DNA from 2 places in the Ferdinandcohnia sp. SAFN-114 genome. Region 2 is predicted to be linked to the other one. Evidence: predicted binding sites of a transcription regulator. Region 2 holds the regulator's gene; the other holds the start of a gene.

Region 1 (20,541 bases), on a different contig from region 2:
TATGGGCGTCAATTTCATTGATACTGTTCTTGTCAATAATGGAGAGATTCCTGAGAATATAAAAGAAAAATATGCAAAAGAGCTAGCAAAACCTGTAGTTTACGACACTGAAAGGCTTTCTGCTTTAGGTTTAGCTATCATCCATGATAAAATTATTTCATACGATAATGGAGTTATCAGACACGACACTACAAAAGTAGCAAACCTGTTATACGATTTGCTCATTAAAAATAAAAAGGGTGATTGAGGGTAAATCACCCACTTTTAAAAAAAGGGAGGTGGAACTGTGTCATTTGCATCAGAGACGAAAAAAGAACTTACAAATTTAGACATCAAAGACTGCTGCGCAAAAGCCGAGCTTTCAGCTTTGATCCGAATGAATGGCGCACTTTCCTTCTCTAACCAAAAAATGGTGGTTGACATCCAAACGGAAAACGCCGCGATTGCGAGAAGAATTTATACACTTCTGAAAAAATGCTATAATGTAGGAGTAGAGCTCCTTGTTCGAAAGAAAATGAGACTTAAGAAGAACAATGTATATCTTGTTCGCCTTATTGAGGATGCAAAGGAAATATTAGAAGACTTGAAGATTTTTGAAGGCTTTTCATTAAGGCAGGAAATTTCTTCGGAATTAGTAGCGAAGAAGTGCTGCAAACGCTCCTATTTACGCGGAGCTTTTTTAGCAGGTGGCTCTGTTAATAACCCAGAAACATCCTCGTACCATCTTGAGATTTTTTCATTATATAAAGAACACAATGACTCACTTTGTGAATTGATGAACGTTTTTGATCTCAACGCTAAAACGTTAGAACGAAAAAAAGGTTTTATCACCTACTTAAAAGAAGCAGAAAAAATCACAGAGTTCCTAAATGTCATTGGTGCGCATCAGGCATTGCTTCGTTTCGAGGATGTTCGAATTGTCCGTGACATGAGAAATTCGGTGAACCGCCTCGTCAATTGTGAAACAGCTAACCTTAATAAAACTATTGGGGCATCGATTCGTCAGGTGGAAAACATTCGATACATTGAAGAAACAGTCGGCCTAGGCATTCTACCCGATAAATTAAGAGAAATTGCGGAGCTTCGCGTCGCCTATCAGGATGTCACACTTAAAGAGTTAGGCGAAATGGTAACATCAGGCCAGATTAGTAAGTCGGGCATTAATCACCGACTTCGAAAAATCGATGAAATTGCTGATAAGCTACGAGCGGGCCAATCTATAAAGTGAGCACATTGCTCACTTGGAGAAAAATAAAGCGTTATCATTTTTAAATAAAATATGAAACCTTTAGAGCTCAACCTACGTATTAATAGGAAATACTAAAAAAAAACACAACTTAAGAATGTACAGAAAAATTTGAGGAGGAAGAAACGAATGGTGGAAAGACAAGTTGAGGTTGCTTTAAGAACGGGGTTACAAGCACGTCCTGCAGCGATGTTTGTTCAGGAAGCAAATAAATTTTCTGCAGATATCTTTTTAGAGAAAGATGGAAAAAAGGTAAATGCAAAAAGTATCATGGGTCTAATGAGCTTAGCAGTTGGCAGCGGTACAACAGTTACATTAATTGCTGATGGAAATGATGAAGAAGCAGCGGTTGAAGCATTAACTGAATTTGTTCAAAAAGAAGCATAAAAAAATCCTCTCACGATTAGATGTGAGAGGATTTTTATTATTTCTTATTTATTGTCTTGTGGGAACATAACCTTGTCGATTAATCCGTATTCCATTGCTTTTTCAGCAGTCATGAAGTTATCGCGGTCAGTGTCTTTTTCAATAATTTCTAGTGGTTGACCAGTACGCTCAGCTAAAATTTTGTTTAGCTTATCACGTAGGAATAAGATACGCTTAGCCGCAATTTCGATTTCAGTTGCTTGCCCTTGTGCTCCACCAAGTGGTTGGTGAATCATAACTTCACTGTTAGGAAGCGCAAAACGCTTGCCTTTTTCACCAGCAGCAAGTAAGAAAGCACCCATAGAAGCAGCCATACCAATACAGATTGTAGAAACCTTTGGCTTAATGAACTGCATTGTGTCATAAATAGCCATACCAGCTGTAATCGAACCACCAGGGCTGTTAATGTATAAAGAAATATCTTTTTCAGGATCCTCAGCTGCTAAGAACAATAACTGAGACACAATTGAGTTAGCAACATTATCATCAATGGCACTTCCAAGCATGATAATACGGTCTTTTAATAAACGTGAGTAAATATCATAGGCGCGTTCTCCACGGTTTGTTTGCTCAATAACTGTAGGGATTAAATTCATTTAACTTCCTCCTTCAAAACAAATTAAAAACTTTACTACTATGTATTTCCATCATACAATTAAGGTCAGTAAAGGTCAAACAATTCGCTTTACTAACTTATCTTATTCTACAAACATTTATGACATACCTTTATCGATGTGAAAAAAACTAAATTTGATACGTATACCATCATAACCGAATTGGAGTGTTTTAAAACATACATCTTGCAATCAAATGCGTTCTAGCCTATAATGATGAGTGCAGTTTCTATTCAGACATGCCCTCGTAGTGTAGTGGATAGCACAAGAGATTCCGGTTCTCTTATCGTGGGTTCGAATCCTGCCGAGGGCGCTAATGAAGAAAGGACCAGAGTAAAATCTGGTCCTTTTTGCGTATTATGGTATTGGTACCTTTTTTCGTAAAATAGTTGAGGGGGGACACAAACGCATGAATCGTACCCTTACGAGCCGGAAATCGAGCCAAAAGGGAACACAATCGTGCTAATCGTACCCTTACAAGTCAGAAATCAACCTAAAAGGTAATGTAAACGCGAATCATACCCTCATCAGCAAACAATCAGACTACGTTGGCATAGATATCCCCCGCCCATCACGTCGCCAAAATTCCAACTCCAAATCGCTAATTATCCTTATACCCTAATGTTCCTTCGTACACATCCTCGTCAACTGGGTTCACAGCCCACATTGTTTGAATGGGATCAAATTCAATTGCGAACTCTTCGTTGTTTTTCGCTTTTTTTGCTTCATCCAAAGTCCCCGTCACCGGGCCGGTATACATAATCTCATTTTTTTTCAATTCAAATCACCTCTTTAAAGTAGATTCTTTCAAAAAATGAATAAAAATGCGTGCTAAAATTTAACTTTTTCGATACCATAGAAGTAAGCTAAAATTAGCGATAGAACCTCTTCGATAAAATGAGGTTGTTCATTACAATAAGAAAAGTAAACGCTTCCATTTAATACAACTCAGGGGAAGGGGGAAAACGAGAGTGAATATGCAAACTGGACTTTTTCAACAGCAATCATTAAAGCTAGTCATGACAAAGGAGCTAACTCAAGCTATAACTCTTTTACAATACTCTTCTTTGGATCTGACTAAATTTCTAGAAGAGCAAACATTAGAAAATCCCCTAATAGAAGTAAAACAAACGGATTTTAATAGAGTAATGAAATCAAAGGTCAAAAATGAATCCTATACAAATCCGATTGACTATATTGGAAAAAAAGAAACAACCCTTTATGAACATTTGCTTACACAACTTTCATATATGAAAGTGAACACCGAAAAAAAGCGAACGATGGAGTATATAATTCAACTTTTGGATAGCAACGGTTATCTGTATTTTCCGGAGGAGGAGATTGCAAAGGACCTTAATACCGATACAGAAACCATCGAAAGTGCAATTCACTATATTCAAAGTCTAGATCCGATTGGGGTAGGGGCAAGGTCCTTACAGGAATGCCTACTTCTACAACTCAGGAAATTGCCAAAGCGGAATAGTCTTGCTGAAACAATTATTCAGGACTATTTTGAAGAATTCGCAGAAAAGTCCTGGAAGGAAATCGCAAAGCAACTTGATGTAAAGCTCTTTGATATTCAACAGATTTTTGACTTTATCCAAACTCTTCAGCCGAGACCAGGTGCAGCTTTTCATGGAGGAGAAGCACAATATATTGTTCCTGACTTTGATATTCAAGTTGAAAATGGTGCTGTCATCATGAACATGCACGATTCATATTTACCAAAGGTTTCGTTGAATCTTCAGTATTACCAACATTTCATACAAGAAAAAGATTCAAAAACTAAATCCTATCTTCAAGAAAAAGTGGACCAGTGCCAATGGATTATGAGAAGTTTGGAGCAGAGAAAACTCACCTTACAAAATGTCATGAACGAAATCATCAATCGCCAACTGGACTTTTTTCTAAAAGGACCAGCTCATCTAAAACCGCTTATAATGAGTGATGTTGCACAAAGTTTAGACATTCATGAATCAACTGTAAGCCGTGCAGTAAAAGATAAATTTGTGCAAACTCCATTTGGTATCTTCGAAATGAAATATTTCTTTAGTCGCAACATCCAGACAACGGGTTCAACCGACACGTCATCAACTCAGGTTAAGAACGTTTTAAAAGAGTTGATTGATGAGGAAAATAAACAAAAGCCTTTGTCAGACCAGGATATTGTCAGTATACTTAAGGAGGAGCATGGTATTCTTGTGTCCAGAAGAACAATTGCAAAATACCGTGATCAATTAAATATACCATCTTCATCGAAGCGAAAAAGATACAGCAAGTAGATTGGAAGTGTAACAGTTGAGACGCATTCAAGTCACCATGTATTCAAAAGATAATTGCTCCCTTTGTACAAAAGCGAGGCGGGTTATCGAGGAATTAAGTGAGGAATTTCCATTAGAACTCAATGAGGTTGATATTTATAAAGATGATGAACTTCTTGAAAAATATCAAATCATGATTCCGGTTATCGAAATTGACGGAAACGAAGTGGAGTATGGGATTATCCATAAAGAAGTCATTCAAGAGTATCTAAGTAAATATTTAAAATAATCTGACTGCCTAAAAAATAGGCAGTTTATTTATTGCATTCTTTTAAAAGTACTGGTACTATAGAAAATGTAACACGGCGATATACAAACTTTATTCAATACTGAATAAAGTATGCCTCCGGCGGATGCCACAGATTTTCAAAGGAAATTTTTCGAGCAAGCACGAAAAAATCTGGGCGCAAATACGCCAAGGCGTATTTGATTTAACGAGTTGTTTTTTTTTACTGTAAGCGGGACATAATATGTCACAGCGGGACAAAAACAGTCCCTTATAGTAAAAAGGGGAAATGAATAAATGAGTTCGATTATTGAGGTACAACAAAAATTATTACCTGATTTACTAGAGGTTATGCAGAAACGCCATGAGATCCTCAAATACATACGACTTATGCAGCCGATTGGAAGAAGGAATCTTTCTACGAGTCTTGGTCATAGCGAACGTGTCCTCCGTGGTGAAGTTCAATTTTTAAAAGAACAAAACCTTGTTGACTTTAGTACGGCTGGAATGAGCTTAACAAGTGAGGGTGCTGAACTATTAAAGGACCTTGAGGATGTCATGAAGGAAGTTTTAGGTTTACGGGTTTTAGAATCACAGCTTAAGGAAAAGTTAAAGATAAAAGGTGTAATTGTCGTTTCTGGCGATAGTGACACAACTCCTTGGGTGAAAAAAGAAATGGGGAGAGCTTGCGTTTCAAGAATAAAACAAAGGCTTTCTGGAGAAAATATCGTCGCAGTTACTGGTGGTACAACCCTCGTTGAGGTCGCAGAAATGATGACCCCAGATTCGAAAGGGCGAAGTATATTATTTGTTCCAGCAAGAGGTGGACTAGGAGAACGAGTAGAAAATCAAGCAAATACCATTTGCGCAAAGATGGCCGAAAAAGCTTCTGGTGATTACCGTCTCCTCCATGTACCTGATGTTGTGAGCAATGAAGCGTATCAATCCTTTGTGGCCGAACCATCGATTCGGGATGTCCTGAATTTGATTAAATCGTCAAGTATGGTCGTTCACGGAATAGGAGACGCTATTACAATGGCTAAGCGGCGTAAAACAGATGAAGAGGACATGAAAAAAATCATTGAATCTCATGCAGTCGCAGAGGCTTTTGGGTATTATTTTGACGAAGATGGGAAAGTGGTCCATCGGGTTCAAACAATTGGCATCCAGCTAGAAGGTCTGAACGCAATTCACGATGTGATTGCCGTAGCTGGTGGAGCTTCGAAGGCAACAGCCATTCAAGCATACTTAAAGCAGGCGCCTGAGACACTGTTAATAACAGATGAAGGTGCAGCGAAAGAGTTAATAAAGGGGTAAATCAACCTCTTAAATAATATTTTTTTAGGTTTCACATACAAAAGGAGGAAATCAAAAATGGCAGTAAAAGTTGGTATTAATGGTTTTGGACGTATTGGTCGTAACGTATTACGTGCGGCTCTAAAAAATCCAAATGTTGAAGTAGTAGCAGTAAACGATTTAACAGATGCAAATATGTTAGCACATCTATTAAAGTATGATACAGTTCATGGTGTTCTTAATGCAGAAGTATCTGTTAATGGAAACAACCTTGTTGTTAATGGAAAAGAGATCTTAGTTAAAGCTGAGCGCGACCCAGCTCAACTTGGTTGGGGAGACCTTGGAGTTGAGGTAGTTATTGAATCAACTGGTCGTTTCACTAAGCGTTCTGATGCAGCAAAACATATTGAAGCTGGTGCAAAGAAAGTTATCATTTCTGCTCCTGCAACTGATGAAGATATTACTATCGTTATGGGTGTTAACGAAGATAAGTACGATGCAGCAAGCCATGACGTAATTTCTAATGCTTCTTGTACAACAAACTGTTTAGCTCCATTTGCTAAAGTTCTAAATGAAAACTTTGGAATTAAGCGTGGTATGATGACAACTGTTCACTCTTACACAAATGACCAACAAATCCTTGACTTACCACATAAGGATTACCGTCGTGCTCGTGCAGCAGCTGAAAACATTATCCCAACATCTACTGGTGCTGCAAAAGCTGTTTCTCTAGTATTACCTGAATTAAAAGGTAAATTAAACGGTGGAGCAATGCGTGTTCCAACTCCAAACGTGTCTCTTGTAGACTTAGTAGCTGAGTTAGAAAAAGACGTAACTGTTGAGGAAGTAAATGCTGCATTACGCAAAGCTTCTGAAAATGAATTAAACGGAATTATGGGTTACAGTGAAGAGCCACTTGTTTCAAGTGACTACAACGGAAATTCAAATTCTTCAACTATCGATGCTCTTTCAACAATGGTTATGGAAGGCAGCATGGTAAAAGTTATCTCTTGGTATGACAACGAAAGTGGTTACTCTCACCGTGTAGTTGACCTTGTAGATTACATCGCATCAAAGGGTCTGTAATTTTATTCAGCAGGAGTACCCCTCCTGAATAAAATTAAGCCTCCGGCGGATGCCACGATTTTTTAATGGTAACTTTTCGAGCGTGCTCGAAAAAAATAGGGCGCAAATACGCCGAGGCGTATTTGATTAAGTTAACCGTTTGATTAGTATGTCATATTAGTCAATTAGTAAAACACATTGTTCTTTTAAACTAAAGCAACAACCACTATAATAGAACTTGTGAAGGGAAGGGAATGTTCCCTTCCCTTTTTGATGTCTATATGAGATGCTAATTACCGCTAGGATACTTTGTGCTTAGGGCACATGTTTTTTACCAATATTACATAGAACGGAGGCCTTCCCTGTGAATAAGAAATCAGTTAGAGATATGGATGTAAAAGGCAAGCGAGTTTTTTGTCGAGTTGATTTTAACGTTCCAATGCAAGATGGTCAGGTAACTGATGAGACTCGTATTCGTGCAGCATTACCAACAATTGAGTACCTTCGTAAAGAAGGGGCAAAGGTCATTTTAGCGAGTCACCTTGGTCGTCCGAAAGGTAAAGCTGTGGATGAGCTTCGTTTAGATCCAGTTGCTAAGCGTTTAGGCGAACATTTAGGTATCGAAGTTCGCAAAACAAATGAAGCATACGGTCCAGAGGTTGAACAAACCATCTCAGAGATGAACGAAGGCGATGTTCTTTTACTTGAAAACGTTCGTTTTTACCCTGGAGAAGAAAAGAATGATCCAGAGCTAGCAAAACATTTTGCATCACTTGCTGATGTGTATGTAAATGACGCATTCGGTGCCGCTCACCGTGCACATGCTTCAACAGCTGGGATCGCTGAACACATACCAGCAGTAGCAGGTTTCTTAATGGAAAAAGAAATCGAAGTATTGGGTAAAGCACTTTCTAACCCAGAGCGTCCTTTCACTGCAATTATTGGTGGTGCGAAAGTTAAGGACAAAATTGGTGTTATCGAAAACCTCCTAGAAAAAGTAGATAACTTAATCATTGGTGGAGGACTTGCTTATACATTCGTAAAAGCTCAAGGTCACGAAATCGGTAAATCACTTTTAGAGGAAGATAAGATTGATCTTGCTACCCAATTCATGAACAAAGCAAAAGAAAAAGGCGTTAATTTCTATATGCCTGTTGATGTAAAAGTTGCAGACGACTTCTCAAATGATGCTAACACTAAAATTGTTTCAATCGAAGAGATTCCTAGCGATTGGGAAGCACTTGATATTGGACCAAAAACAGCTGAACTTTACAGAGATGTTATCCTAAACTCTAAACTTGTCATTTGGAACGGACCAATGGGTGTATTTGAATTAGATGCATTCGCTAACGGAACAAAAGCCGTTGGTCAAGCACTAGCTGATGCTACTGATACATACTCAATTATTGGTGGCGGTGACTCTGCAGCAGCAGTTGAGAAATTCGGCCTAGCTGATAAAATGAGCCACATTTCAACTGGTGGTGGAGCATCGCTAGAATTTATGGAAGGTAAAGAGCTTCCAGGAGTCGTACTACTTAACGATAAATAAAAAAATAAGTGCAACTAGTTTTCAATGTCTAGTTCCAGGCGCTTCGGCTCTCGGGTCTAAGCCAATCGCTTCGGAAGGTAAAAAGACACCTTCTGTCAGCGCTCGTCTTATGCTTGTTACCTAAGACTGTGCGCCGTGCACTTTTCTAATCGAAAGGGATGGTGAACATGAGAAAGCCAATCATTGCAGGAAACTGGAAAATGAATAAGGTTCTTTCTGAAGCAGTTCATTTTGTAGAAGAAATTAATGGTCTAATTCCATCACCAGAAAAGGTTGATTCTGTTGTTTGTGCGCCAGCACTATTTTTAGAGCGCCTAGTTGCAAACGTAAAAGCAGGAAACTATGACCTTAAAATTGGTGCGCAAAATATGCACTTTGAAGAAAGCGGAGCATTTACAGGAGAAATCAGCCCTGTAGCTTTAAAGGATCTAGGTGTTGACTATGTCATCCTTGGTCACTCTGAGCGCCGTGAAATGTTCGCTGAAACTGATGAGACAGTGAATCAAAAAACACTTGCAGCATTTGCTCATGGATTAGTTCCAATCGTATGCTGTGGTGAAACATTAGAGCAACGTGAAGCAGGCCAAACAAATGACTTAGTTGGAACACAAATTCAAAAGGCATTAGCAGGTCTTACAGCTGAACAAGCGAAAGAAGTTGTCATTGCCTATGAACCAATCTGGGCAATCGGAACAGGTAAATCTTCTTCAGCAGAAGATGCTAACGAAGTTTGTGCACATATCCGTAAAGTAGTAGCTGAACAATTCTCTGCTGATGTAGCAGATGCTGTTCGCATTCAATACGGCGGAAGTGTTAAACCAGAAAACATTAAAGAATACATGGCACAACCAGATATTGATGGTGCTCTAGTTGGTGGAGCTAGTCTTGATGCTTCCTCTTTTGTTAAGCTTTTGGAGGCGCAGAAGTAATGAGTAAATCTCCAGTTGCACTAATCATTTTAGATGGTTTTGCTTTTCGCGATGAAGTAAAAGGAAATGCAGTTGCTCAAGCAAACAAACCAAATTTTGATCGTTTTTGGAACCAATACCCACACGCTACTTTACAGGCAAGTGGCGAGGCTGTTGGTTTACCAGAAGGCCAAATGGGGAATTCAGAGGTAGGACACTTAAATATCGGTGCAGGCCGAGTTGTTTACCAAAGCTTAACTCGTGTTAATGTTGCGATTCGCGATCATGAATTTGAGCAAAACGAAACATTCCTTGATGCGATGAAACATGTAAAGGAAAATGGAACTGCCCTCCACCTATTCGGTTTATTATCAGATGGCGGTGTACATAGTCACATTGATCATCTATTTGCATTGTTACGACTTGCTGCATCAGAAGGCGTTGAAAAAGTATATATTCATGGCTTTTTAGATGGAAGAGACGTGGGTCCTCAAACCGCGAGAATATATCTAGAACAGCTTGATGAAAAAATAAAAGAATACGGTGTTGGTGAAATCGCAACCTTGTCTGGCCGTTATTATTCAATGGACCGTGACAAACGTTGGGAGCGCGTTGAAAAGTCATACCGTTCAATGGTTTACGGAGAAGGTCCAACATATAAAAATGCATTTGAACTTGTCGATGATTCCTATGCAAATGGCATTTACGATGAATTCGTTCTACCATCTGTCATTGTAAAAGAAGATGGTTCACCAGTTGCAACGATTCAAGACAATGATGCGGTGATCTTTTATAATTTTAGACCAGACCGTGCCATCCAAATTTCAAATACGTTTACAAATGAAGACTTCCGTTCATTTGATCGTGGACCAAAGCATCCAAACAAGCTATTCTTTGTGTGCTTAACTCACTTCAGTGAAAGTGTAGATGGATACGTGGCATTCAAGCCAACGAATCTCGATAACACTTTAGGGGAAGTACTTTCACAAAATGGTTTAAAACAGCTTCGCATTGCGGAAACTGAAAAATATCCTCACGTTACTTTCTTTATGAGTGGTGGACGTGAAAAGGAATTCCCTGGTGAAACTCGTATTTTAATTAACTCACCAAAAGTGGCAACCTATGACCTTAAGCCAGAAATGAGTGCTTATGAGGTAAGGGATGCACTTTTACAAGAAATTGCAGATGATAAGCATGATGCAATTATCTTAAACTTTGCAAACCCAGATATGGTTGGACACTCAGGCTTACTTGAGCCAACGATTAAAGCTATTGAAGTAGTAGATGAGTGCTTAGGAGAAGTAGTTGATGCCATTGTTGCTAAAGGTGGAGCAGCCATCATCACAGCTGACCATGGTAACTCTGATGAGGTTGTTACCCTTGAAGGCAATCCAATGACTGCACATACTACGAATCCAGTACCTGTGATTGTAACAAAAGAAGGTTTTGCATTACGAGAAGACGGAATCCTAGGAGACTTAGCACCAACCATGCTTGACCTACTAGGTATTCAAAAATCAGCTGAAATGACTGGAAACAGCTTACTTAAGAAATAAAAGTAACTGATTCATTTTTAAAAGAACGACCTAATAAACTATTTTTTAATCGAAAAGGAGAGATTTTATTATGTCAATTATCATAGATGTATACGCTCGTGAAGTATTAGATTCTCGTGGAAATCCTACAGTTGAAGTTGAAGTATATACTGAGTCCGGCGCATTTGGCCGTGCTTTAGTACCAAGTGGTGCTTCAACTGGTGAATATGAAGCAGTTGAGCTTCGTGATGGCGATAAGAGCCGTTACCTTGGAAAAGGTGTACAAACAGCTGTTAACAATGTTAATGAAATCATTGCTGCAGAAATCATCGGTTTCGACGTAACTGACCAAGTTGCAATCGACCGTGCATTAATTGAGCTTGATGGCACAGAAAACAAAGGTAAATTAGGTGCAAACGCAATTCTTGGTGTATCTATGGCAGCGGCTCGTGCAGCAGCTGACTTCCTTGAAATTCCTTTATACCAATACCTTGGTGGCTTCAACTCAAAAACTCTTCCAGTACCAATGATGAACATCATCAACGGTGGAGAGCATGCGGATAACAACGTTGACATTCAAGAATTCATGGTTATGCCTGTTGGTGCAGAAAGCTTCAAAGAAGCACTTCGCATGGGCGCAGAAATTTTCCACAACCTAAAAGCAGTTTTACAAGCAAAAGGCTTAAACACAGCTGTTGGTGATGAAGGTGGATTTGCTCCAAACCTTGGTTCAAACGAAGAAGCTCTACAAACAATCGTAGAAGCAATTGAAAAAGCTGGTTACAAGCCAGGCGAGCAAGTACGTCTTGCAATGGATGCAGCATCTTCTGAGTTCTACAACAAAGAAGACGGTAAATACCATCTTAAAGGGGAAGGTAAAGTTCTTTCTTCTGAAGAAATGGTTGCATTCTACGAAGATCTTGTTTCAAAATACCCAATCATCTCTATTGAAGATGGTTTAGACGAGAACGACTGGGAAGGTCACAAGCTTCTAACTGAGCGCCTAGGTAAAAAAGTTCAGCTAGTTGGTGACGATCTATTTGTTACAAATACAAAGAAACTTTCTGAAGGTATTGAAAGAGGCGTAGGTAACTCAATCCTTATCAAAGTAAACCAAATCGGTACATTAACTGAAACATTTGATGCAATCGAAATGGCAAAACGCGCAGGCTACACTGCAGTTATCTCTCACCGTTCTGGTGAAACAGAAGACAGCACAATCGCTGACATCGCAGTTGCTACAAACGCTGGCCAAATCAAGACTGGTGCTCCATCACGTACTGACCGTGTTGCGAAATACAACCAATTACTACGTATTGAAGACAATCTTGGAGAAACAGCTCAATACAACGGATTAGCATCTTTCTACAACCTAAGAGGTTAATCTCATAAAAGGAAAACGACAAGCTTAGTGGCTTGTCGTTTTTTTTTGCTGAATTGTGGTTTCGCGGTTAAACACACAACCCTGAGAGCGTAAAGAGGTATGGATTATCCTAGAACTTTCCAGATTAGTGCCCGCAAAGAACATAAAGAGGACCGGTGTTTCCTAGAACCTTCCAGACTCGAACCCGCAAAGAACATAAAGAGGATCAGTGTTTCCTAGAACTTTCCAGATTCGTACCCGCAAAGAACATAAAGAGGACCGATGTTTCCTAGAACCTTCCAGACTCGAACCCGCAAAGAACATAAAGAGGATCGGTGTTTCCTAGAACCTTCCAGACTCGAACCCGCAAAGAACATAAAGAGGATCAGTGTTTCCTAGAACTTTCCAGACTCGTACCCGCAAAGAACATAAAGAGGACCGGTGTTTCCTAGAACTTTCCAGATTCGTACCCGCAAAGAACATAAAGAAGACTGCATTTTCCTAAAAATACCCAGATTCGCACTCGTTAAGCACGAATAAAGATGAAGAATCTCCTCAAAACATGGAGCACGACTTCTAACTACTTTTCTTTCTTCGGCTGCTGCTTCTTTTGCTTATCTTGCTGTGTATTCTCACCTAAATAATTCGCTTTGTGTTTTTTCTGTTCTTTTACCATTTCATCAAAATCCCAATTGATCACTTATCATCATCCCTTTCAAGGTAGTCAACCTTAATATGGACGTTAACAGCCCAAATCATGAAGTGAATCCTTGGAAAAAACTACGACATATTGTAGTTCCATATATTAGGTTTGAAAAAAATGTAAAGTCAGAAAATGCAGTATTGTCCACTTTGTATTTTTATGGTACATTTATACTAACGTCATATGCGTTCTCGTTCAGGAGGTGTAGTTTTATATGTTGCATGGAGTATTTGTTACATTATTAGTAATCGTATGTATCGCGTTGATCGTAGTGGTCTTATTACAATCCGGTAAAAGCGCAGGTCTATCTGGCGCTATCTCTGGTGGTGCTGAGCAGTTATTCGGAAAGCAAAAGGCTCGTGGACTTGACGCAGTTTTACACCGAATTACAGTTGTCTTAGCGGTATTATTCTTTGTTCTTACAATTGCAGTATCATACTTTGAACTATAAAACTATTCAAAAGTAGGTTAGACAGTAGATGTCTAGCCTTTTTTATTGCGTATAAAAAGGTCTTTCATGTACGATAGTAGAATACCGAAAAAATGCGCAAAATAAACATATTGGATGTCGAAAAATAATAATTCAAAAATTCGACGAATCAGAAGCAAGAAGGTCAAGGAACTAGCTGCTTGAGGACCGGAGTGAGGCGACTACATAGAATATTCTTCCATGCAGCCTTGTGCTGAGGAATTTACATTCTAGAATGAACGAGTAGACGCAAGCACATATACATGGTACTCGTTCCATCTTTGGTTAAAATCTTGCAGAGATTCGCAGCTTATCATTTGGCGAATTTTTGAATACCATCATAAAGGAGTTATACATAATGAAGATCAAACTACCTCAACCTTTCCTATTTGAAGGTGGAGAAAAGGCTGTTTTATTACTACATGGTTTTACAGGAAATTCGGCAGATGTTCGAATGCTCGGCCGTTTCCTTGAAAATAGAGGCTATACCTGTCATGCACCCATATACAAAGGACATGGTGTTCCACCGGAAGAATTAGTCCATACCGGTCACGAGGATTGGTGGAAGGACGTCATGAATGGCTATCAGTTTTTAAAAGACAAAGGCTACGAAAATATTGCTGTTGCAGGATTGTCACTTGGTGGGGTATTTTCGTTAAAATTGGGATACACTGTACCTATAAAAGGGATAGTGACGATGTGTGCGCCTATGTATTTAAAAAGCGAAGAGGTCATGTATGAGGGTGTTGTTGAGTATGCACGGGAATATAAGCGATTTGAAGGGAAATCACCTGAACAAATCGAGCAAGAAATTGAAGAATTTAAGAAGACCCCGATGAATACGTTAAAAGCATTGCAAAACCTAATCGCAGAAGTGCGGGATAATGTCGATATGATTTATTCGCCTACTTTTGTTGCACAGGCTCGTCATGACAAAATGATAAATCCTGATAGTGCGAATATTATATATGAAGCAGTTGAAAATGATTTTAAAAAGATTAAATGGTACGAAGAGTCAGGACATGTCATTACCCTAGACAAAGAACGTGACCAACTGCATGAGGATGTGTATGCATTTTTAGAGCAGTTAGATTGGTAACGGGAGGGAAAAAAATGGAACAAGATATCCAAAAACATATTAATCAATTATTGGACTTTATGAAGGAAGAAGCCTACAAGCCATTAACTGTTCAGGAACTTGAGGAGGCTTTCGGAATTAAAGGTTCGGAGGATTTTAAGGACTTTGTCAAAGCTCTTGTGGTAATGGAAGAACAGGGCTTAGTCGTTCGAACTCGAAGTAATCGCTACGGTCTTCCGGAAAAAATGAACCTTGTTAGAGGAACTCTTACTGGGCATGCGAAAGGTTTTGCATTTGTGATGCCGGAAGATAAGACAATGGATGATGTATTTATTCCACCAAATGAATTAAAGAATGCAATGCATGGTGATACCGTTCTTGTTCGAATAAGCACGGAGTCTTCTGGTCAACGCAAAGAAGGCACCGTTGTTCGGATTATTGAACGCGGCGTGAAAACAATTGTAGGTACATATACGGAAAGTAAAAGCTTTGGATTCGTTATTCCTGATGATAAAAAAATTGCCAATGACATCTTCATTCCGAAGCAGGCATCACATGGTGCAATTGAGGGACATAAGGTTGTCGTCAAGCTTGTCACATATCCTGAAGGGAGAATGAGTGCGGAAGGAGAAGTAGTTGAAATTTTAGGTCATAAAAATGACCCTGGAATCGATATTCTTTCGGTTATTCATAAGCATGGCCTTCCACAGGAATTTCCAAGGGATGTATTAGAACAGGCAAACAATACACCAGATACGATCGATCCAAAAGATCTCGAAGATCGACGCGATTTACGAAATGAAGTTATAGTTACTATCGATGGTGCCGATGCTAAAGACTTAGATGACGCTGTAACAGTTACAAAGCTTGAGAATGGCAATTACAAGCTAGGTGTGCATATTGCTGACGTTACCCATTATGTAACAGAAGGTTCGCCTATTGATAAGGAAGCGAGTGACCGCGGAACTAGTATTTATCTTGTCGATCGCGTGATTCCGATGATTCCACATCGTTTATCCAATGGGATTTGTTCATTAAATCCAAAGGTTGATCGTCTAACATTATCATGTGAGATGGAGGTTGACCAAAACGGTGCTGTTGTTAAACATGATATTTTCCAAAGTGTTATTAAAACGACGGAACGGATGACGTATTCGGATGTAAACAGCATTCTTGTAGACAAAGACGAAGAACTAAGAACACGTTATGAGCCACTCGTTCCTATGTTTGAAGATATGGAACAACTTGCTACAATTCTTCGTGAAAAACGAATGAAACGTGGCGCGATTGACTTTGATTTTAAAGAAGCAAAGGTTCTTGTGAACGAAGAAGGCGCACCATATGATGTCGTCTTAAGGGAGCGTTCCGTGGGTGAACGATTAATTGAAGAGTTCATGCTACTTGCAAACGAAACAGTTGCTGAGCATTTCCATTGGATGAATGTGCCGTTTATTTACCGAATTCACGAGGATCCTAATGAAGAGAAGTTAAGACGTTTCTTAGAATTCATTACGAACTTTGGCTATCTTGTAAGAGGAGCTGGAAATTCAATTCATCCTCGTGCATTACAGGAAGTCATTGAAGCAGTTCAGGGTAAACCTGAGGAAATGGTTGTTTCAACCGTCATGTTGCGTTCAATGAAACAAGCAAAATACGATCCAGAAAGCGTGGGTCACTTTGGATTATCAACTGATTTTTATACACATTTCACGTCGCCAATTCGACGTTATCCAGACTTAATCGTTCATCGATTGATCCGTACCTATTTAATTCAAGGAAAGCTAGACAATGCCACTCAGGATAAATGGAAGGAAAAACTTCCGGATATTGCTGAGCATTCCTCCAATATGGAACGTCGTGCAGTTGAAGCTGAACGTGAAACAGATAGCATGAAAAAAGCAGAGTACATGATGGATAAAATCGGTGAGGAATACGATGGCATCATAAGTTCTGTTACAAACTTTGGAATGTTTGTTGAGCTTCCAAATACAATTGAAGGACTCGTTCACGTAAGTTATTTAACAGATGACTATTACCGGTATGACGAAAGAAGTTACGCGATGATTGGAGAACGGACCGGGAATGTATTCCGCATAGGTGATGAAATTACGGTTCGTGTTATCAACGTAAATAAGGATGAGCGTTCTGTTGACTTTGAGGTTGTCGGCATGAAAGGAAGCCGTCGCAAGTTTTCGAAGGAACAACCTACGATTATTAAATCCGAAAAAAGAAGAGGTCGATCTAGTTCGAATGATGACAAGAAGAGCGACCGTAATAACGATGGCGAATGGTCAACTCGCAAACCACGTAAGAAAAAGAAGAATTTTGATAATGTACCTTCTCAGAAAAATAAGAAACGCAAGAAGAGAAGATAACCTAAAGTACTCCACAAGTGTGGAGTGCTTTTTTATGCTGGGCTTTTGAATAGTGTTTGTTTAATTTAATAGGTGGTGGATTCATGGCATGGATGTATTTCTATGCTAAAAAGGCAATTAGTAAGCAACAGACTCAGGGGTGTGGGTCCATGAATTATTTTATGTTATTGAGTCGAGCCCTTGCCTTGTGATGTTGTCCAATTTTTGTTAAAATATAAGGTACCGTGTTAAGGGGGAAATCAATATGCCAAAAGGTGCAGGCAAGGTAATCGCACAAAACAAAAAAGCCAATCATGATTATTTTATTGAAGAAACCTATGAAACAGGAATTGTTCTTCAAGGGACAGAAATTAAGTCTCTTCGAAATGGCAGAGCCAATTTGAAGGATTCATATGCCCGTGTTCATAACGGTGAAGTATTCCTGTACAACATGCATATTAGCCCTTATGAGCAAGGTAACCGATATAATCATGAACCGCTGCGTACACGTAAGCTTCTACTTCATAAAAAAGAGATTAACAAACTAATTGGTCTTACAAAGGAAGAAGGCTATGCGCTTGTTCCAATTAAAATCTATTTAAAAAATGGGTATGCAAAGCTTTTATTAGGTCTTGGTAAAGGTAAGAAAAAGTACGACAAACGTGAAGATCTGAAGAAAAAAGAAGCGAAACGTGACATCGAACGTGCTTTCAGAGAACGACAAAAGATGTAACTTTATTCAGCAGTAGTTTACAAACTCTAATTTATTGATAGATGAATCAAAAGTTTAACGAATAATCAAAGTTACGGCATAACTGAATAAAGTTAGCCTCCGGCGGATGCCACAGATTTTTTAAATGTAATTTTTCGAGCGTGCTCGAAAAAAATCAGGGCGCAAATACACCGATGTGTATTTGATTCACGTAACTTACAATAACTTACAATTGAAATTGTAAGTACATGTGCTATAATAAGACATGTGGTTGACAATTGAATAGTCAACGAAAGCAAAAACACTTCATCCGAAACACCCAGATAACTGGTGATTAAGTTCATCATTATCATTTAAGAATGTTTGGCGAATTAGAAGCAAGAAGGTCAAGGAAGCGAAGTGAGTGAGAACCGGAGCGTATTAGACATACGTGAGGATTTGAACGAGCAAGCTGACGAAGAGATTCACCGCTTATCATTCGACATATGGGGACGCTACGGATTCGACAGGGGTAGTTTGAGCTTAAGTTGCGAGTCGAGGGGATCGGCCTCGTTAAAACGTCAACGCCTATAACTGGCAAAGAAAACAACAACTTCGCTTTAGCTGCTTAATAACAGTCTATAGCGGTTCCTCCCTCCATCGCCCATGTGGTAGGGTCAGGGACTCACTTTAAGTGGGCTACGCCGGAGTTCGCCGTCTGAGGACGAAGGAAGAGAACAACCAGACTAGCTGCTTGGAAGCCTGTCGATAGGCTGAAAAGTTAGCGAAATGCTAATATATCGACTACACTCGTAGAAGCTTAAGTGCCAATATCTTTGGACGTGGGTTCGATTAGTAATTAGTCGCCTTATGTGGTAACACATAAGTGATAATCCGGCTTTATCGGTGAAACCTAAGTCGTACTTGATGCGATAAGGCAATGCCGAGCGGTATGTAGAGTAATCTATCAGCCGTGTATCGACTTATAGGCTGCCATGAATCATGGTAGTACTAGGATGCGAAATCCTACCTGACTAGGTACAAATTATATTTCGCATAATACGCCGGAGGACCTGATAACTTCTTCAGGTTCAAGATATAGTCAGTGCCATGACGAAAGCATGGAATAGCACGTCCCACCGTCTCCACCAAATACATATACTTGGTGGTTAAATACGAAATTGTGATTTGAAACATAATTTTGCCGGTTTGGCAATGAAATGCTTCAATAATCATTAGGCAAAAATATGCTTCAATACTCTAGGAACTGTAAGCAGCAATGCTTACAGTTTTTTTATGAAATGAAATCGTTGCTATATGTTTTAAACAGATAAGAGGTTTTTTATTAAACAGTTTTGAGTGAAGCCCTTAAATATTAAGTTATTTGAACATTAGGTACTCTTCAAGTTCACTCTCGAAGTTTTCATATTTGTTTAAGGGGGTCCTGATCAATTCCATATTTTTTAATAAATTCCTGTCTACCACTAAAACAATCATTACATAGTGTTATAAGATTCTCTTCAGCTGAACTTCCACCTAACTCTATAGGGGTTATATGATAAACATTAAGACTTTTCTCTGGTTTTTTCCCACCACACATTTGACATAAAAAGGCATCTCTTACAAACACCTCTACTCTTGTAATAGCATTAATTGGCGACTCATATTTGAGGTAGTTCCCCTTAATTTCATCACCAATAAATTCATATATTTTAAAAAATTGATTAAGTTTATCCATAGTATCTTGACTTGGCTTATGAACACCTCTTTCAATCTTACCAAGTTGTGAGAAACTTATTCCGGTTAATTCTTCGACTTGTTTTAAAGTTAAGGATCTTTCCTTTCTTAATCTACGGACTAAATTCCCAAAATCCATATTGAAAACACCATCCTCTCTTTTATTATTGTATCTAATCTTGACTTTAGTGTAAAAAAAATATATATTTGTCGTGAAACGACAAATATTGTCGTTGTTGTACTAAAAAAATATAAAACACCCTCGAATAAAACTTCTATTTAATGGAAATTTTACCCCTTAAGAAAGAGGGTGTTTTAGAATGAACGAATTAGAAAATAATGGATTTCTACCAAGAAGCAAACTATTTAGTATTGAACCTATTGGATTAGGTACACCATATGTTGAATCTTTAACAAGCTATATTTCTCGTTTAGCAGATTATCATTGTGTTTTTACTGGTGTACTCTTATCAAAACTTCTTGCTCTCTATTTGGATAAGTATTATATAACTGCTATTGGAAGTAGGGGAGGAAATGGATTTTATGATTCATCTAGTGGAGTAAATGGAATTGGAACACTGGCAAGTGATTTTGTGGAAGTAATTGAGAATTTAACAAGTAGAAGTAATTTAAAAATGTTAACACTTTTATCCTGGGCTAGTATTACCTCAACCAGAAATTTGCTGGACATAAAGAAAAAGTGGTGTCCTTATTGCTTCGATGAATTATTTGCGACCGGACAACAAATATATGAACCGCTTATCTGGTGTTTTAAGGAGAGCAAGAATTGTTTAAAACACAATATTCCTTTACATACATCATGTGAAAAATGTGAAATAAAAATGAACCCTCTATCAAGAAATTCTAAACCTGGTTATTGCGATAATTGCAGAAGCTGGTTAGGAAATGAGGGGGAAATTAGCCATAGTATTACCCATCAGTTATCTAAAAGTATTGAAA
Region 2 (7,312 bases):
GAAATCAAAGCCTGAATTTCAACGAGAACGGGTCGTGTCCCTTCCATTGATGCAACAACCGTTGATCCTGCGGATCCTGCAGAACGCTCTTCCAGAAAAATTTCAGATGGATTTGCCACCTCTTCAAGGCCTGTTTCTTTCATCTCAAATATACCCATTTCATTGGTTGAACCAAAACGGTTTTTAACTGCACGTAAAATACGGTATGTATGATGACGTTCCCCTTCAAAGTAAAGAACAGTATCCACCATATGCTCCAACAAACGTGGGCCTGCAATATTTCCCTCTTTCGTAACATGACCAACGATAAAAATAGCAATCCCATTTGTTTTTGCTATTCGCATTAACTCTGCTGTACATTCACGTACCTGTGACACACTACCAGGAGCAGAGGCAATATCAGAGTGATAAATCGTCTGAATGGAGTCAATGACTACAAAAGAAGGTTTAAGCTCAGAAATTGTCTGGGAAATAAATTCGAGGTCCGTTTCCGCTAAGACATACAATTGATCAGAGGAAACACCTAGGCGATCAGATCGTAGCTTAGTTTGCTTGACCGATTCTTCTCCGGAAATATATAAAACCTTGTCTTGTTTGGCTAATTGAGAGGATACTTGTAGCAGTAATGTAGACTTTCCTATACCTGGGTCTCCCCCAATTAGGACAAGTGAACCCCTGACGATCCCGCCACCAAGTACGCGATTAAATTCTTTATTTTCTGTATACATTCTTGGTTCATTTTCTGACTCGATTGAAGTGATTGGTGAAGGCTTTCGCTGAACTGTGGGACTTGAATGAGTAAAAGCACCTTTTCTAGCTGGCTTATGCAAAGTTTCCTCGACTAATGAATTCCATGAACCACATCCGGGACATTTTCCCATCCATTTTGGTGTTTCATAGCCACAGGATTGACAGGTGAATTTCGTTTTTGTTTTTGCCATCGTCATTAATCCTTTCTTTATTAGAAGCACAAGGCGCCTCTAACCGGCGACAAGCAAAAGATAAGCGCTGAAAGAAGGACTTTTTTTCCTTTAGAAGCGATTAGCTTGTATCCTTGAGCCGTTGGTGCCTAGAGCTAAGCATTATTTAGAAAAAAGAGGTATACACAAACTAGATAATGTATACCTCTTTTACAAATTACATGTTATTTCACTGTTTCTTTAGTTTCTTCGACTTCTTTCGTTTGAATCACAAATTCTCCGTTATTGAAGTCCATTACAATTTTCTTTCCTTTTTCTATTTTACCGCGTAATAACTCTTCAGACAAACGGTCTTCAATTTGTTTTTGAATAGCACGACGTAATGGGCGTGCCCCATAATCAGGGTCATAACCTTCTTCAGCAATTCGGTCTTTTGCCGCTTCTGTTAACTCAAGCTCAAAGTCTTGCTCTTTTAGACGTTTCGTTAACTGATCTGACATGAGTGTTACAATTTCCTTCAGATGCTTCTTCTCTAGTGAATGGAAGACGATGATTTCGTCAATACGGTTAAGGAATTCTGGGCGGAACGCTTTCTTCAATTCCTCCATTACCTTATCCTTCATGTTTTTATAATCTTGTTTTTCACTTTCAAGGGCAAAGCCAACATATTTGTTACGCTTTAATGTGCTAGCTCCGACGTTTGAAGTCATAATTAAAATCGTATTTCTAAAATCAACGGTGCGCCCCTTTGAATCAGTCAAACGTCCATCCTCAAGCACTTGAAGTAAAATATTGAATACATCTGGATGTGCCTTTTCAATTTCATCCAGTAATATGACAGAGTATGGCTTTCTACGCACTTTTTCAGTTAATTGGCCGCCCTCTTCATAGCCGACATACCCTGGAGGTGAACCCACTAGTCTAGATGTGGAATGCTTCTCCATGTACTCAGACATATCTACACGAATCATCGCATCTTCATCACCGAAAATAGATTCAGCTAGAGCACGAGCCAGTTCTGTCTTACCTACACCCGTTGGACCAAGGAAAATAAATGAACCCGTTGGGCGCTTCGGATCTTTTAATCCTGCACGTGAACGTCTAACTGCCTTGGAAACAGCTTTAACCGCCTCTTCCTGACCGATTACTCGTGAGTGAAGGATTTCTTCCATATTTAATAATTTATCCGCTTCAGTTTGTGCTAGTCTAGATACAGGGACACCGGTCCAGCTTGATACGACCATTGCGATATCATCTACAGTAACCTCAGAGTTCTCTTGCCCCTGCTTTTCCTTCCAGTTTTTCTTCGTTTCTTCTAACTGTTCACGTAGACGTTGCTCGGAATCACGTAATGATGCAGCTTTTTCAAACTCTTGACTTTGAACCGCCGCATCCTTTTCCTTGCGAACCTCTTCAAGCTTTTGTTCAAGCTCCTTTAAATTTGGTGGTGCAGTATAGGAACGAAGACGAACTTTTGAACCAGCTTCATCAATCAAATCAATTGCTTTATCTGGTAGAAAACGGTCTGAAATATAGCGATCTGACAGTTTAACAGCCTGAATGATAGACTCATCTGAGATTGATACTCTATGATGCGCTTCATAACGGTCGCGTAATCCTTTTAAAATTAAAATAGATTCTTCGACAGTTGGTTCATCCACTTGAATTGGTTGGAAGCGTCGCTCTAGCGCGGCATCCTTTTCGATATACTTTCGGTATTCGTCTAATGTGGTAGCACCAATACATTGAAGTTCACCGCGAGCAAGTGATGGTTTTAGGATATTTGACGCGTCAATTGCTCCTTCTGCTCCACCTGCTCCGATTAGGGTATGAAGTTCATCTATAAATAGAATGATATTACCAGCTTGGCGTATTTCATCCATTACCTTTTTTAAGCGGTCTTCAAATTCCCCACGGTATTTTGTACCCGCAACCACGGTACCCATATCAAGGGTCATTACTCGCTTATCACGAAGCGTTTCTGGTACCTCATTATTGATAATTTGCTGGGCTAAACCTTCTGCAATTGCCGTTTTACCAACACCAGGCTCCCCGATTAGAACTGGGTTGTTTTTCGTACGACGGCTTAGTACCTCAATCACACGTTGAATTTCTTTACTACGGCCAATAACTGGATCTAGGCTGCCTTCTCTTGCAATCGCAGTTAAATCACGGGCTAAACTATCTAGGGTAGGTGTATTGGCATTTGTAGAACCTCCACCATGATGCCCCGATGATGACTCATTGCTTCCCAATAACTGTAGAACCTGCTGACGAGCTTTATTTAAGCTCACTCCTAAATTGTTTAATACCCGTGCAGCGACGCCTTCCCCTTCACGAATTAATCCCAGTAGAATATGCTCTGTACCTACATAAGAGTGACCAAGCTTCCGAGCCTCATCCATTGATAACTCGATTACCTTTTTCGCACGCGGAGTATAATGAATTGTCTGTGATCCCTCTTGACCACGGCCAATTAAAGCCTCGACCTCTTTTTGAATTTTTTCGGGACCTAATCCTAGTGCAAGTAAGGCCTTAGCAGCGATTCCTTCGCCTTCTCGAATAAGACCTAATAATACATGTTCAGTTCCAATATTGTTATGCCCTAATCGCACAGCTTCCTCTTGAGCTAAAGCCAATACCTTCTGTGCACGCTCAGTAAATCTGCCAAACATCATAACCCATCACCCTCCATGTCGGTAGTCTTATTATTTTCTAGCTTCAATCTTTCTCGAATGATAGACGCTCTTTTAACGTCTCTTTCATTTGGCCTTAATGCCCCACCAGCATATGATTGTAGGAATCCAGGTTGTGTTAAAACCATGAGTTCATTAAGGATACTTCTTGATATATCTTTTATATAGCCAAGATCTATACCTAATCGGACATCTGATAAACATTTAGCTGCTTCCTTCGATTCAATGATCCGACTATTAGCTAAAACCCCATAGGAACGGAATACTCGGTCCTCCAACTGAATATTAGAGGTTTTTACCAAAGCTTCTCGTGCAGAACGTTCTTGCGCAATCAACTGAGCAACAACACTCTCTAAATCTTCAACAATATCTTCTTCCGTCTTTCCAAGCGTAATTTGGTTTGAAATTTGAAAAATATTTCCTAACGCCTCACTGCCTTCACCATATATTCCTCTTACAACAAGGCCAAGTTGATTGATTGCCGGGATAATTCTACTCATTTGATGAGTTAAGATAAGTGCTGGCAGATGCATCATCACAGATGCACGTATCCCAGTCCCTACATTCGTCGGGCAGCTGGTTAAATAACCTCTTGTTTCATCAAACGCGTAATCGACATGCTCTTCAATCCAATCATCCAGGTTGTTTGCAACCCGTAAAGCTTCCGATAATTGTAACCCTGGGAATAAACATTGTATTCGAATATGGTCTTCTTCATTAATCATAATGCTAATTTCTTCATTTTCAGATAAAAGACAAGCTCCATACGTAGAGTCCTCAGCTAAATGTGGACTAATCAAATGTTTTTCAACAAGTACCCTCTTTTCAATTGGTTGGAGCTCCATCATTTTTAATAATTCCATTTCTCCAATTGAAGGAAAACTCTTCCCTGAAAAGCCCTTTTGGAAGACTTCCACAATTTGTTGAGCTTCTTCATTTGAATACACCGTTGAAAAGGGGACATTTTTCAAATTTCGAGCAAGCCTGATCCTTGAACTTAAGACAATATCCGAATCCGGCCCTTCTTGACTCATCCAAGAGCTTAAGGCTTGATTGATAAAATGTTCAAGTGACATTGATTATACCTCCCCCTCTTTGTAACCACCTAGCTTTTTCTCTAAAGCCCTTACGTGGTCACGAACTTCTGCAGCCTTTTCAAATTCCTCTAGGGAAATATACTCCTGCATCTTATGCTTTAATTGTTCAATCTCTTTCCGGATATGGAAGGAGCCTCCGATTCGTTTTGGTATTTTCCCTGTATGATGTGTATTACCACTATGCAGACGTTTTAAGATTGGGGTAAGTTGTTTTTCAAAGGTTGGATAGCAATGCGAGCAGCCAAACCGACCTACCTTTGCAAATTGTTGAAAAGTCATTTTACAGTTACTACATTGTAAAATCTCATTTTGTTGAAAAGCATTTTGCTTTGAACCTGCAAGTGGTTCAAATTGTAGAAGTCCTGCTAATAAGTTATCTATTGAAAAGCCAGATGTGCCTGGAAACATAAACATCTCACTTTTTTCTTGAGCACAATGTTCACATATATGAACCTCTGTCTTTTCACCGTTAATAATCTTTGTAAAATGTAATGTGGCAGGACGTTGATTGCATTCTTGGCATATCATGGTAAGCACCTTCCTACTTAATCAAATGCGCCTTGGCGTATTTGTGCCCGATTTTTTTAGGCCCACATGAAGTGGGTCACAAAGACGTTGCCACAGGATGTGGCGTTCTTAGTCTTTAATCCTATGCTCGAAAAATTACCTTTAAGAAATCGTGGCATTCGCCGGTGGCTTTAACTTATTATCTATACATGAGGGATGTTAGCATTGCCTTTAGCATGCGTGCTCTCAACTCATCCCGATGAGGAAGCTCAATAAACAAGACGGAACGATCAATTACACTTAGCATGATCTTCGCCTCTCTTTTCGAGATTACTTCCTCCTCAATTAAACGCAAAATGACATCTTCTGCACTCGTTTGAGAAATCCGTTTGTCTATAAGGCGAACGAGTTGATTAATCAACTGAGAATCATTATTCGTTTTTACCTTCATAATACGAATATAACCCCCACCACCTCGTTTACTTTCAACTAAATAGCCTCTCTCTAAAGTAAATCGTGTATTTATTACATAGTTAATTTGAGATGGGACACATTCAAATTTATCGGCAATCTCACTTCTTTTTATTTCAACAATAGCTCGATCACTTGTATCAAGAACACTTTTAAGATATTGTTCGATGATATCAGATATATTCCTCATTATGACCACACCTCACCTTGACTTTGACTATATTTGACTATAACTATAATATAAAATGACCGCACTAATTTTTCAACTGTTTCGCTTTTCAAATCGAACGTCAAAATTATTTAGGCAATCATTTTCAAGGCATTTACTATCCTATACTTTCCAAATTTAGTACCCCTCTAAACACCAAATCAGAAAATTTTTTGCACCATTTCTTGTTTTGACAATTCTTCATACAATCGCAAACGTTCGTTTTTACTTCCGACCTCAACATCAATCGTGTACTGGCAATTATTATTAATTTTATCCTTCGAGTACTTAATGTTAAAATCCCTTACCCGGTAACCATTATCTTTAAATAGTTGTAAGATTGCAGAAAATGATGAAATATCTTCATTGATAATGATATGAACAACTTTTCTTTTTCTGGATTTAAAGAAGAATTCCTCAAATCGATTAAGGAAAATTAGACTCAGTAAAACAACGATTGTTGTTAATATGGCAGGAGCATACATGCCTAATCCGATAATTAACCCAAGACCGGCAACCACCCAAATGGAGGCAGCAGTTGTTAACCCCCGAACCGTTGCATCCCTTACAAGAATAGTACCGGCACCCAAAAATCCAATACCACTTATCACATAGGAAGGAATCCGTGCTGGATCAAAACGTACGTTTGTACTCATTTCTAAATAAGGCTGGAACCCGTAAATTGACATTAACATCATTAAACAGGAGCCGACCCCAACTAGCAAATGGGTACGAAACCCAGCAGGGTGCTTATGTACCTCTCTTTCCAAGCCGACTAACCCGCATAATAACGCGGCTAAAAAAATCCGTATCGACATCGTTAAAAATTCTTCTGTTTGGAACGATGCAATAAAATCAATCATGTTACATCCTCCCTTTTTATGTATATGCAAAAACCTTTTATTAGGTATAGGTATTCGATAGGCAACCTAAATCCCCTTTTTTAAACAAGAAAAAATTTAGTGTTTTATAATTATACGATTCATCAATTAAATTATGATTTCTTAGGACCCATTTTTTTAGAATAGTAATTAATACTTATAACTATGACATTTTTATCATAAACAAACTGATATAAATTATTGATATTCATTAGTATGTAAAATTTAACATGGTTTATGGGGGGTAAGATTGAAAACGGGCGGTTATGGGGATTCTGTGAGATATATTGGTATAGTATGTTTAAAGTAAATCAAAAGAGGCTCATCCGTACTGTTGGTGTATCGTTTATATGCTGATTGCGATATACCATTTATCGTTTTGCGACCTGGTGATGTATCGTTTAGGCCGTTTGCGGTATAACAATTATCGTTTCTCAATATGGCGATATACCGAATAAGCCATTTGCGGTATAGCACTTATCGTTTTGCGATATGGCAATATACCGATTAAGCCATTTTCGTTATACTATTT

The links. The regulator CtsR, encoded in region 2, represses protease genes until heat stress. The targets are predictions, from matches to a motif close to ATGGTCAATAAAGGTCAAACA.
Region 1: clpP (ATP-dependent Clp endopeptidase proteolytic subunit ClpP) is a predicted target of CtsR. The motif match lies at 2,330-2,350, and genes of this name have one in related genera.

Annotation. Positions count from the first base shown of each region.
Region 1 covers NZ_JBPFDQ010000076.1:3,642-24,182, reverse strand. The annotation lists gene mgfK (gluconeogenesis morphogenetic factor MgfK) at 1-247, shown strand, start outside; gene whiA (DNA-binding protein WhiA) at 287-1,228, shown strand; gene ACR65M_RS20385 (HPr family phosphocarrier protein) at 1,376-1,633, shown strand; gene clpP (ATP-dependent Clp endopeptidase proteolytic subunit ClpP) at 1,678-2,268, opposite strand; tRNA gene ACR65M_RS20375 (tRNA-Arg) at 2,528-2,599, shown strand; gene ACR65M_RS20370 (hypothetical protein) at 2,888-3,064, opposite strand; gene rpoN (RNA polymerase factor sigma-54) at 3,264-4,568, shown strand; gene ACR65M_RS20360 (glutaredoxin family protein) at 4,594-4,836, shown strand; gene ACR65M_RS20355 (sugar-binding transcriptional regulator) at 5,131-6,150, shown strand; gene gap (type I glyceraldehyde-3-phosphate dehydrogenase) at 6,208-7,215, shown strand; gene ACR65M_RS20345 (phosphoglycerate kinase) at 7,559-8,743, shown strand; gene tpiA (triose-phosphate isomerase) at 8,911-9,672, shown strand; gene gpmI (2,3-bisphosphoglycerate-independent phosphoglycerate mutase) at 9,672-11,207, shown strand; gene eno (phosphopyruvate hydratase) at 11,278-12,570, shown strand; gene secG (preprotein translocase subunit SecG) at 13,470-13,703, shown strand; gene ACR65M_RS20320 (alpha/beta hydrolase) at 14,080-14,820, shown strand; gene rnr (ribonuclease R) at 14,835-17,174, shown strand; gene smpB (SsrA-binding protein SmpB) at 17,419-17,886, shown strand; RNA gene ssrA (transfer-messenger RNA) at 18,361-18,699, shown strand; gene ACR65M_RS20300 (helix-turn-helix domain-containing protein) at 19,268-19,720, opposite strand; gene ACR65M_RS20295 (TniQ family protein) at 19,902-20,541, shown strand, end outside.
Region 2 covers NZ_JBPFDQ010000020.1:59,891-67,202, forward strand. The annotation lists gene radA (DNA repair protein RadA) at 1-941, opposite strand, end outside; gene clpC (ATP-dependent protease ATP-binding subunit ClpC) at 1,145-3,598, opposite strand; gene mcsB (protein-arginine kinase McsB) at 3,595-4,692, opposite strand; gene mcsA (protein-arginine kinase activator protein McsA) at 4,696-5,241, opposite strand; gene ACR65M_RS08815 (CtsR family transcriptional regulator) at 5,420-5,881, opposite strand; gene ACR65M_RS08820 (MgtC/SapB family protein) at 6,061-6,762, opposite strand.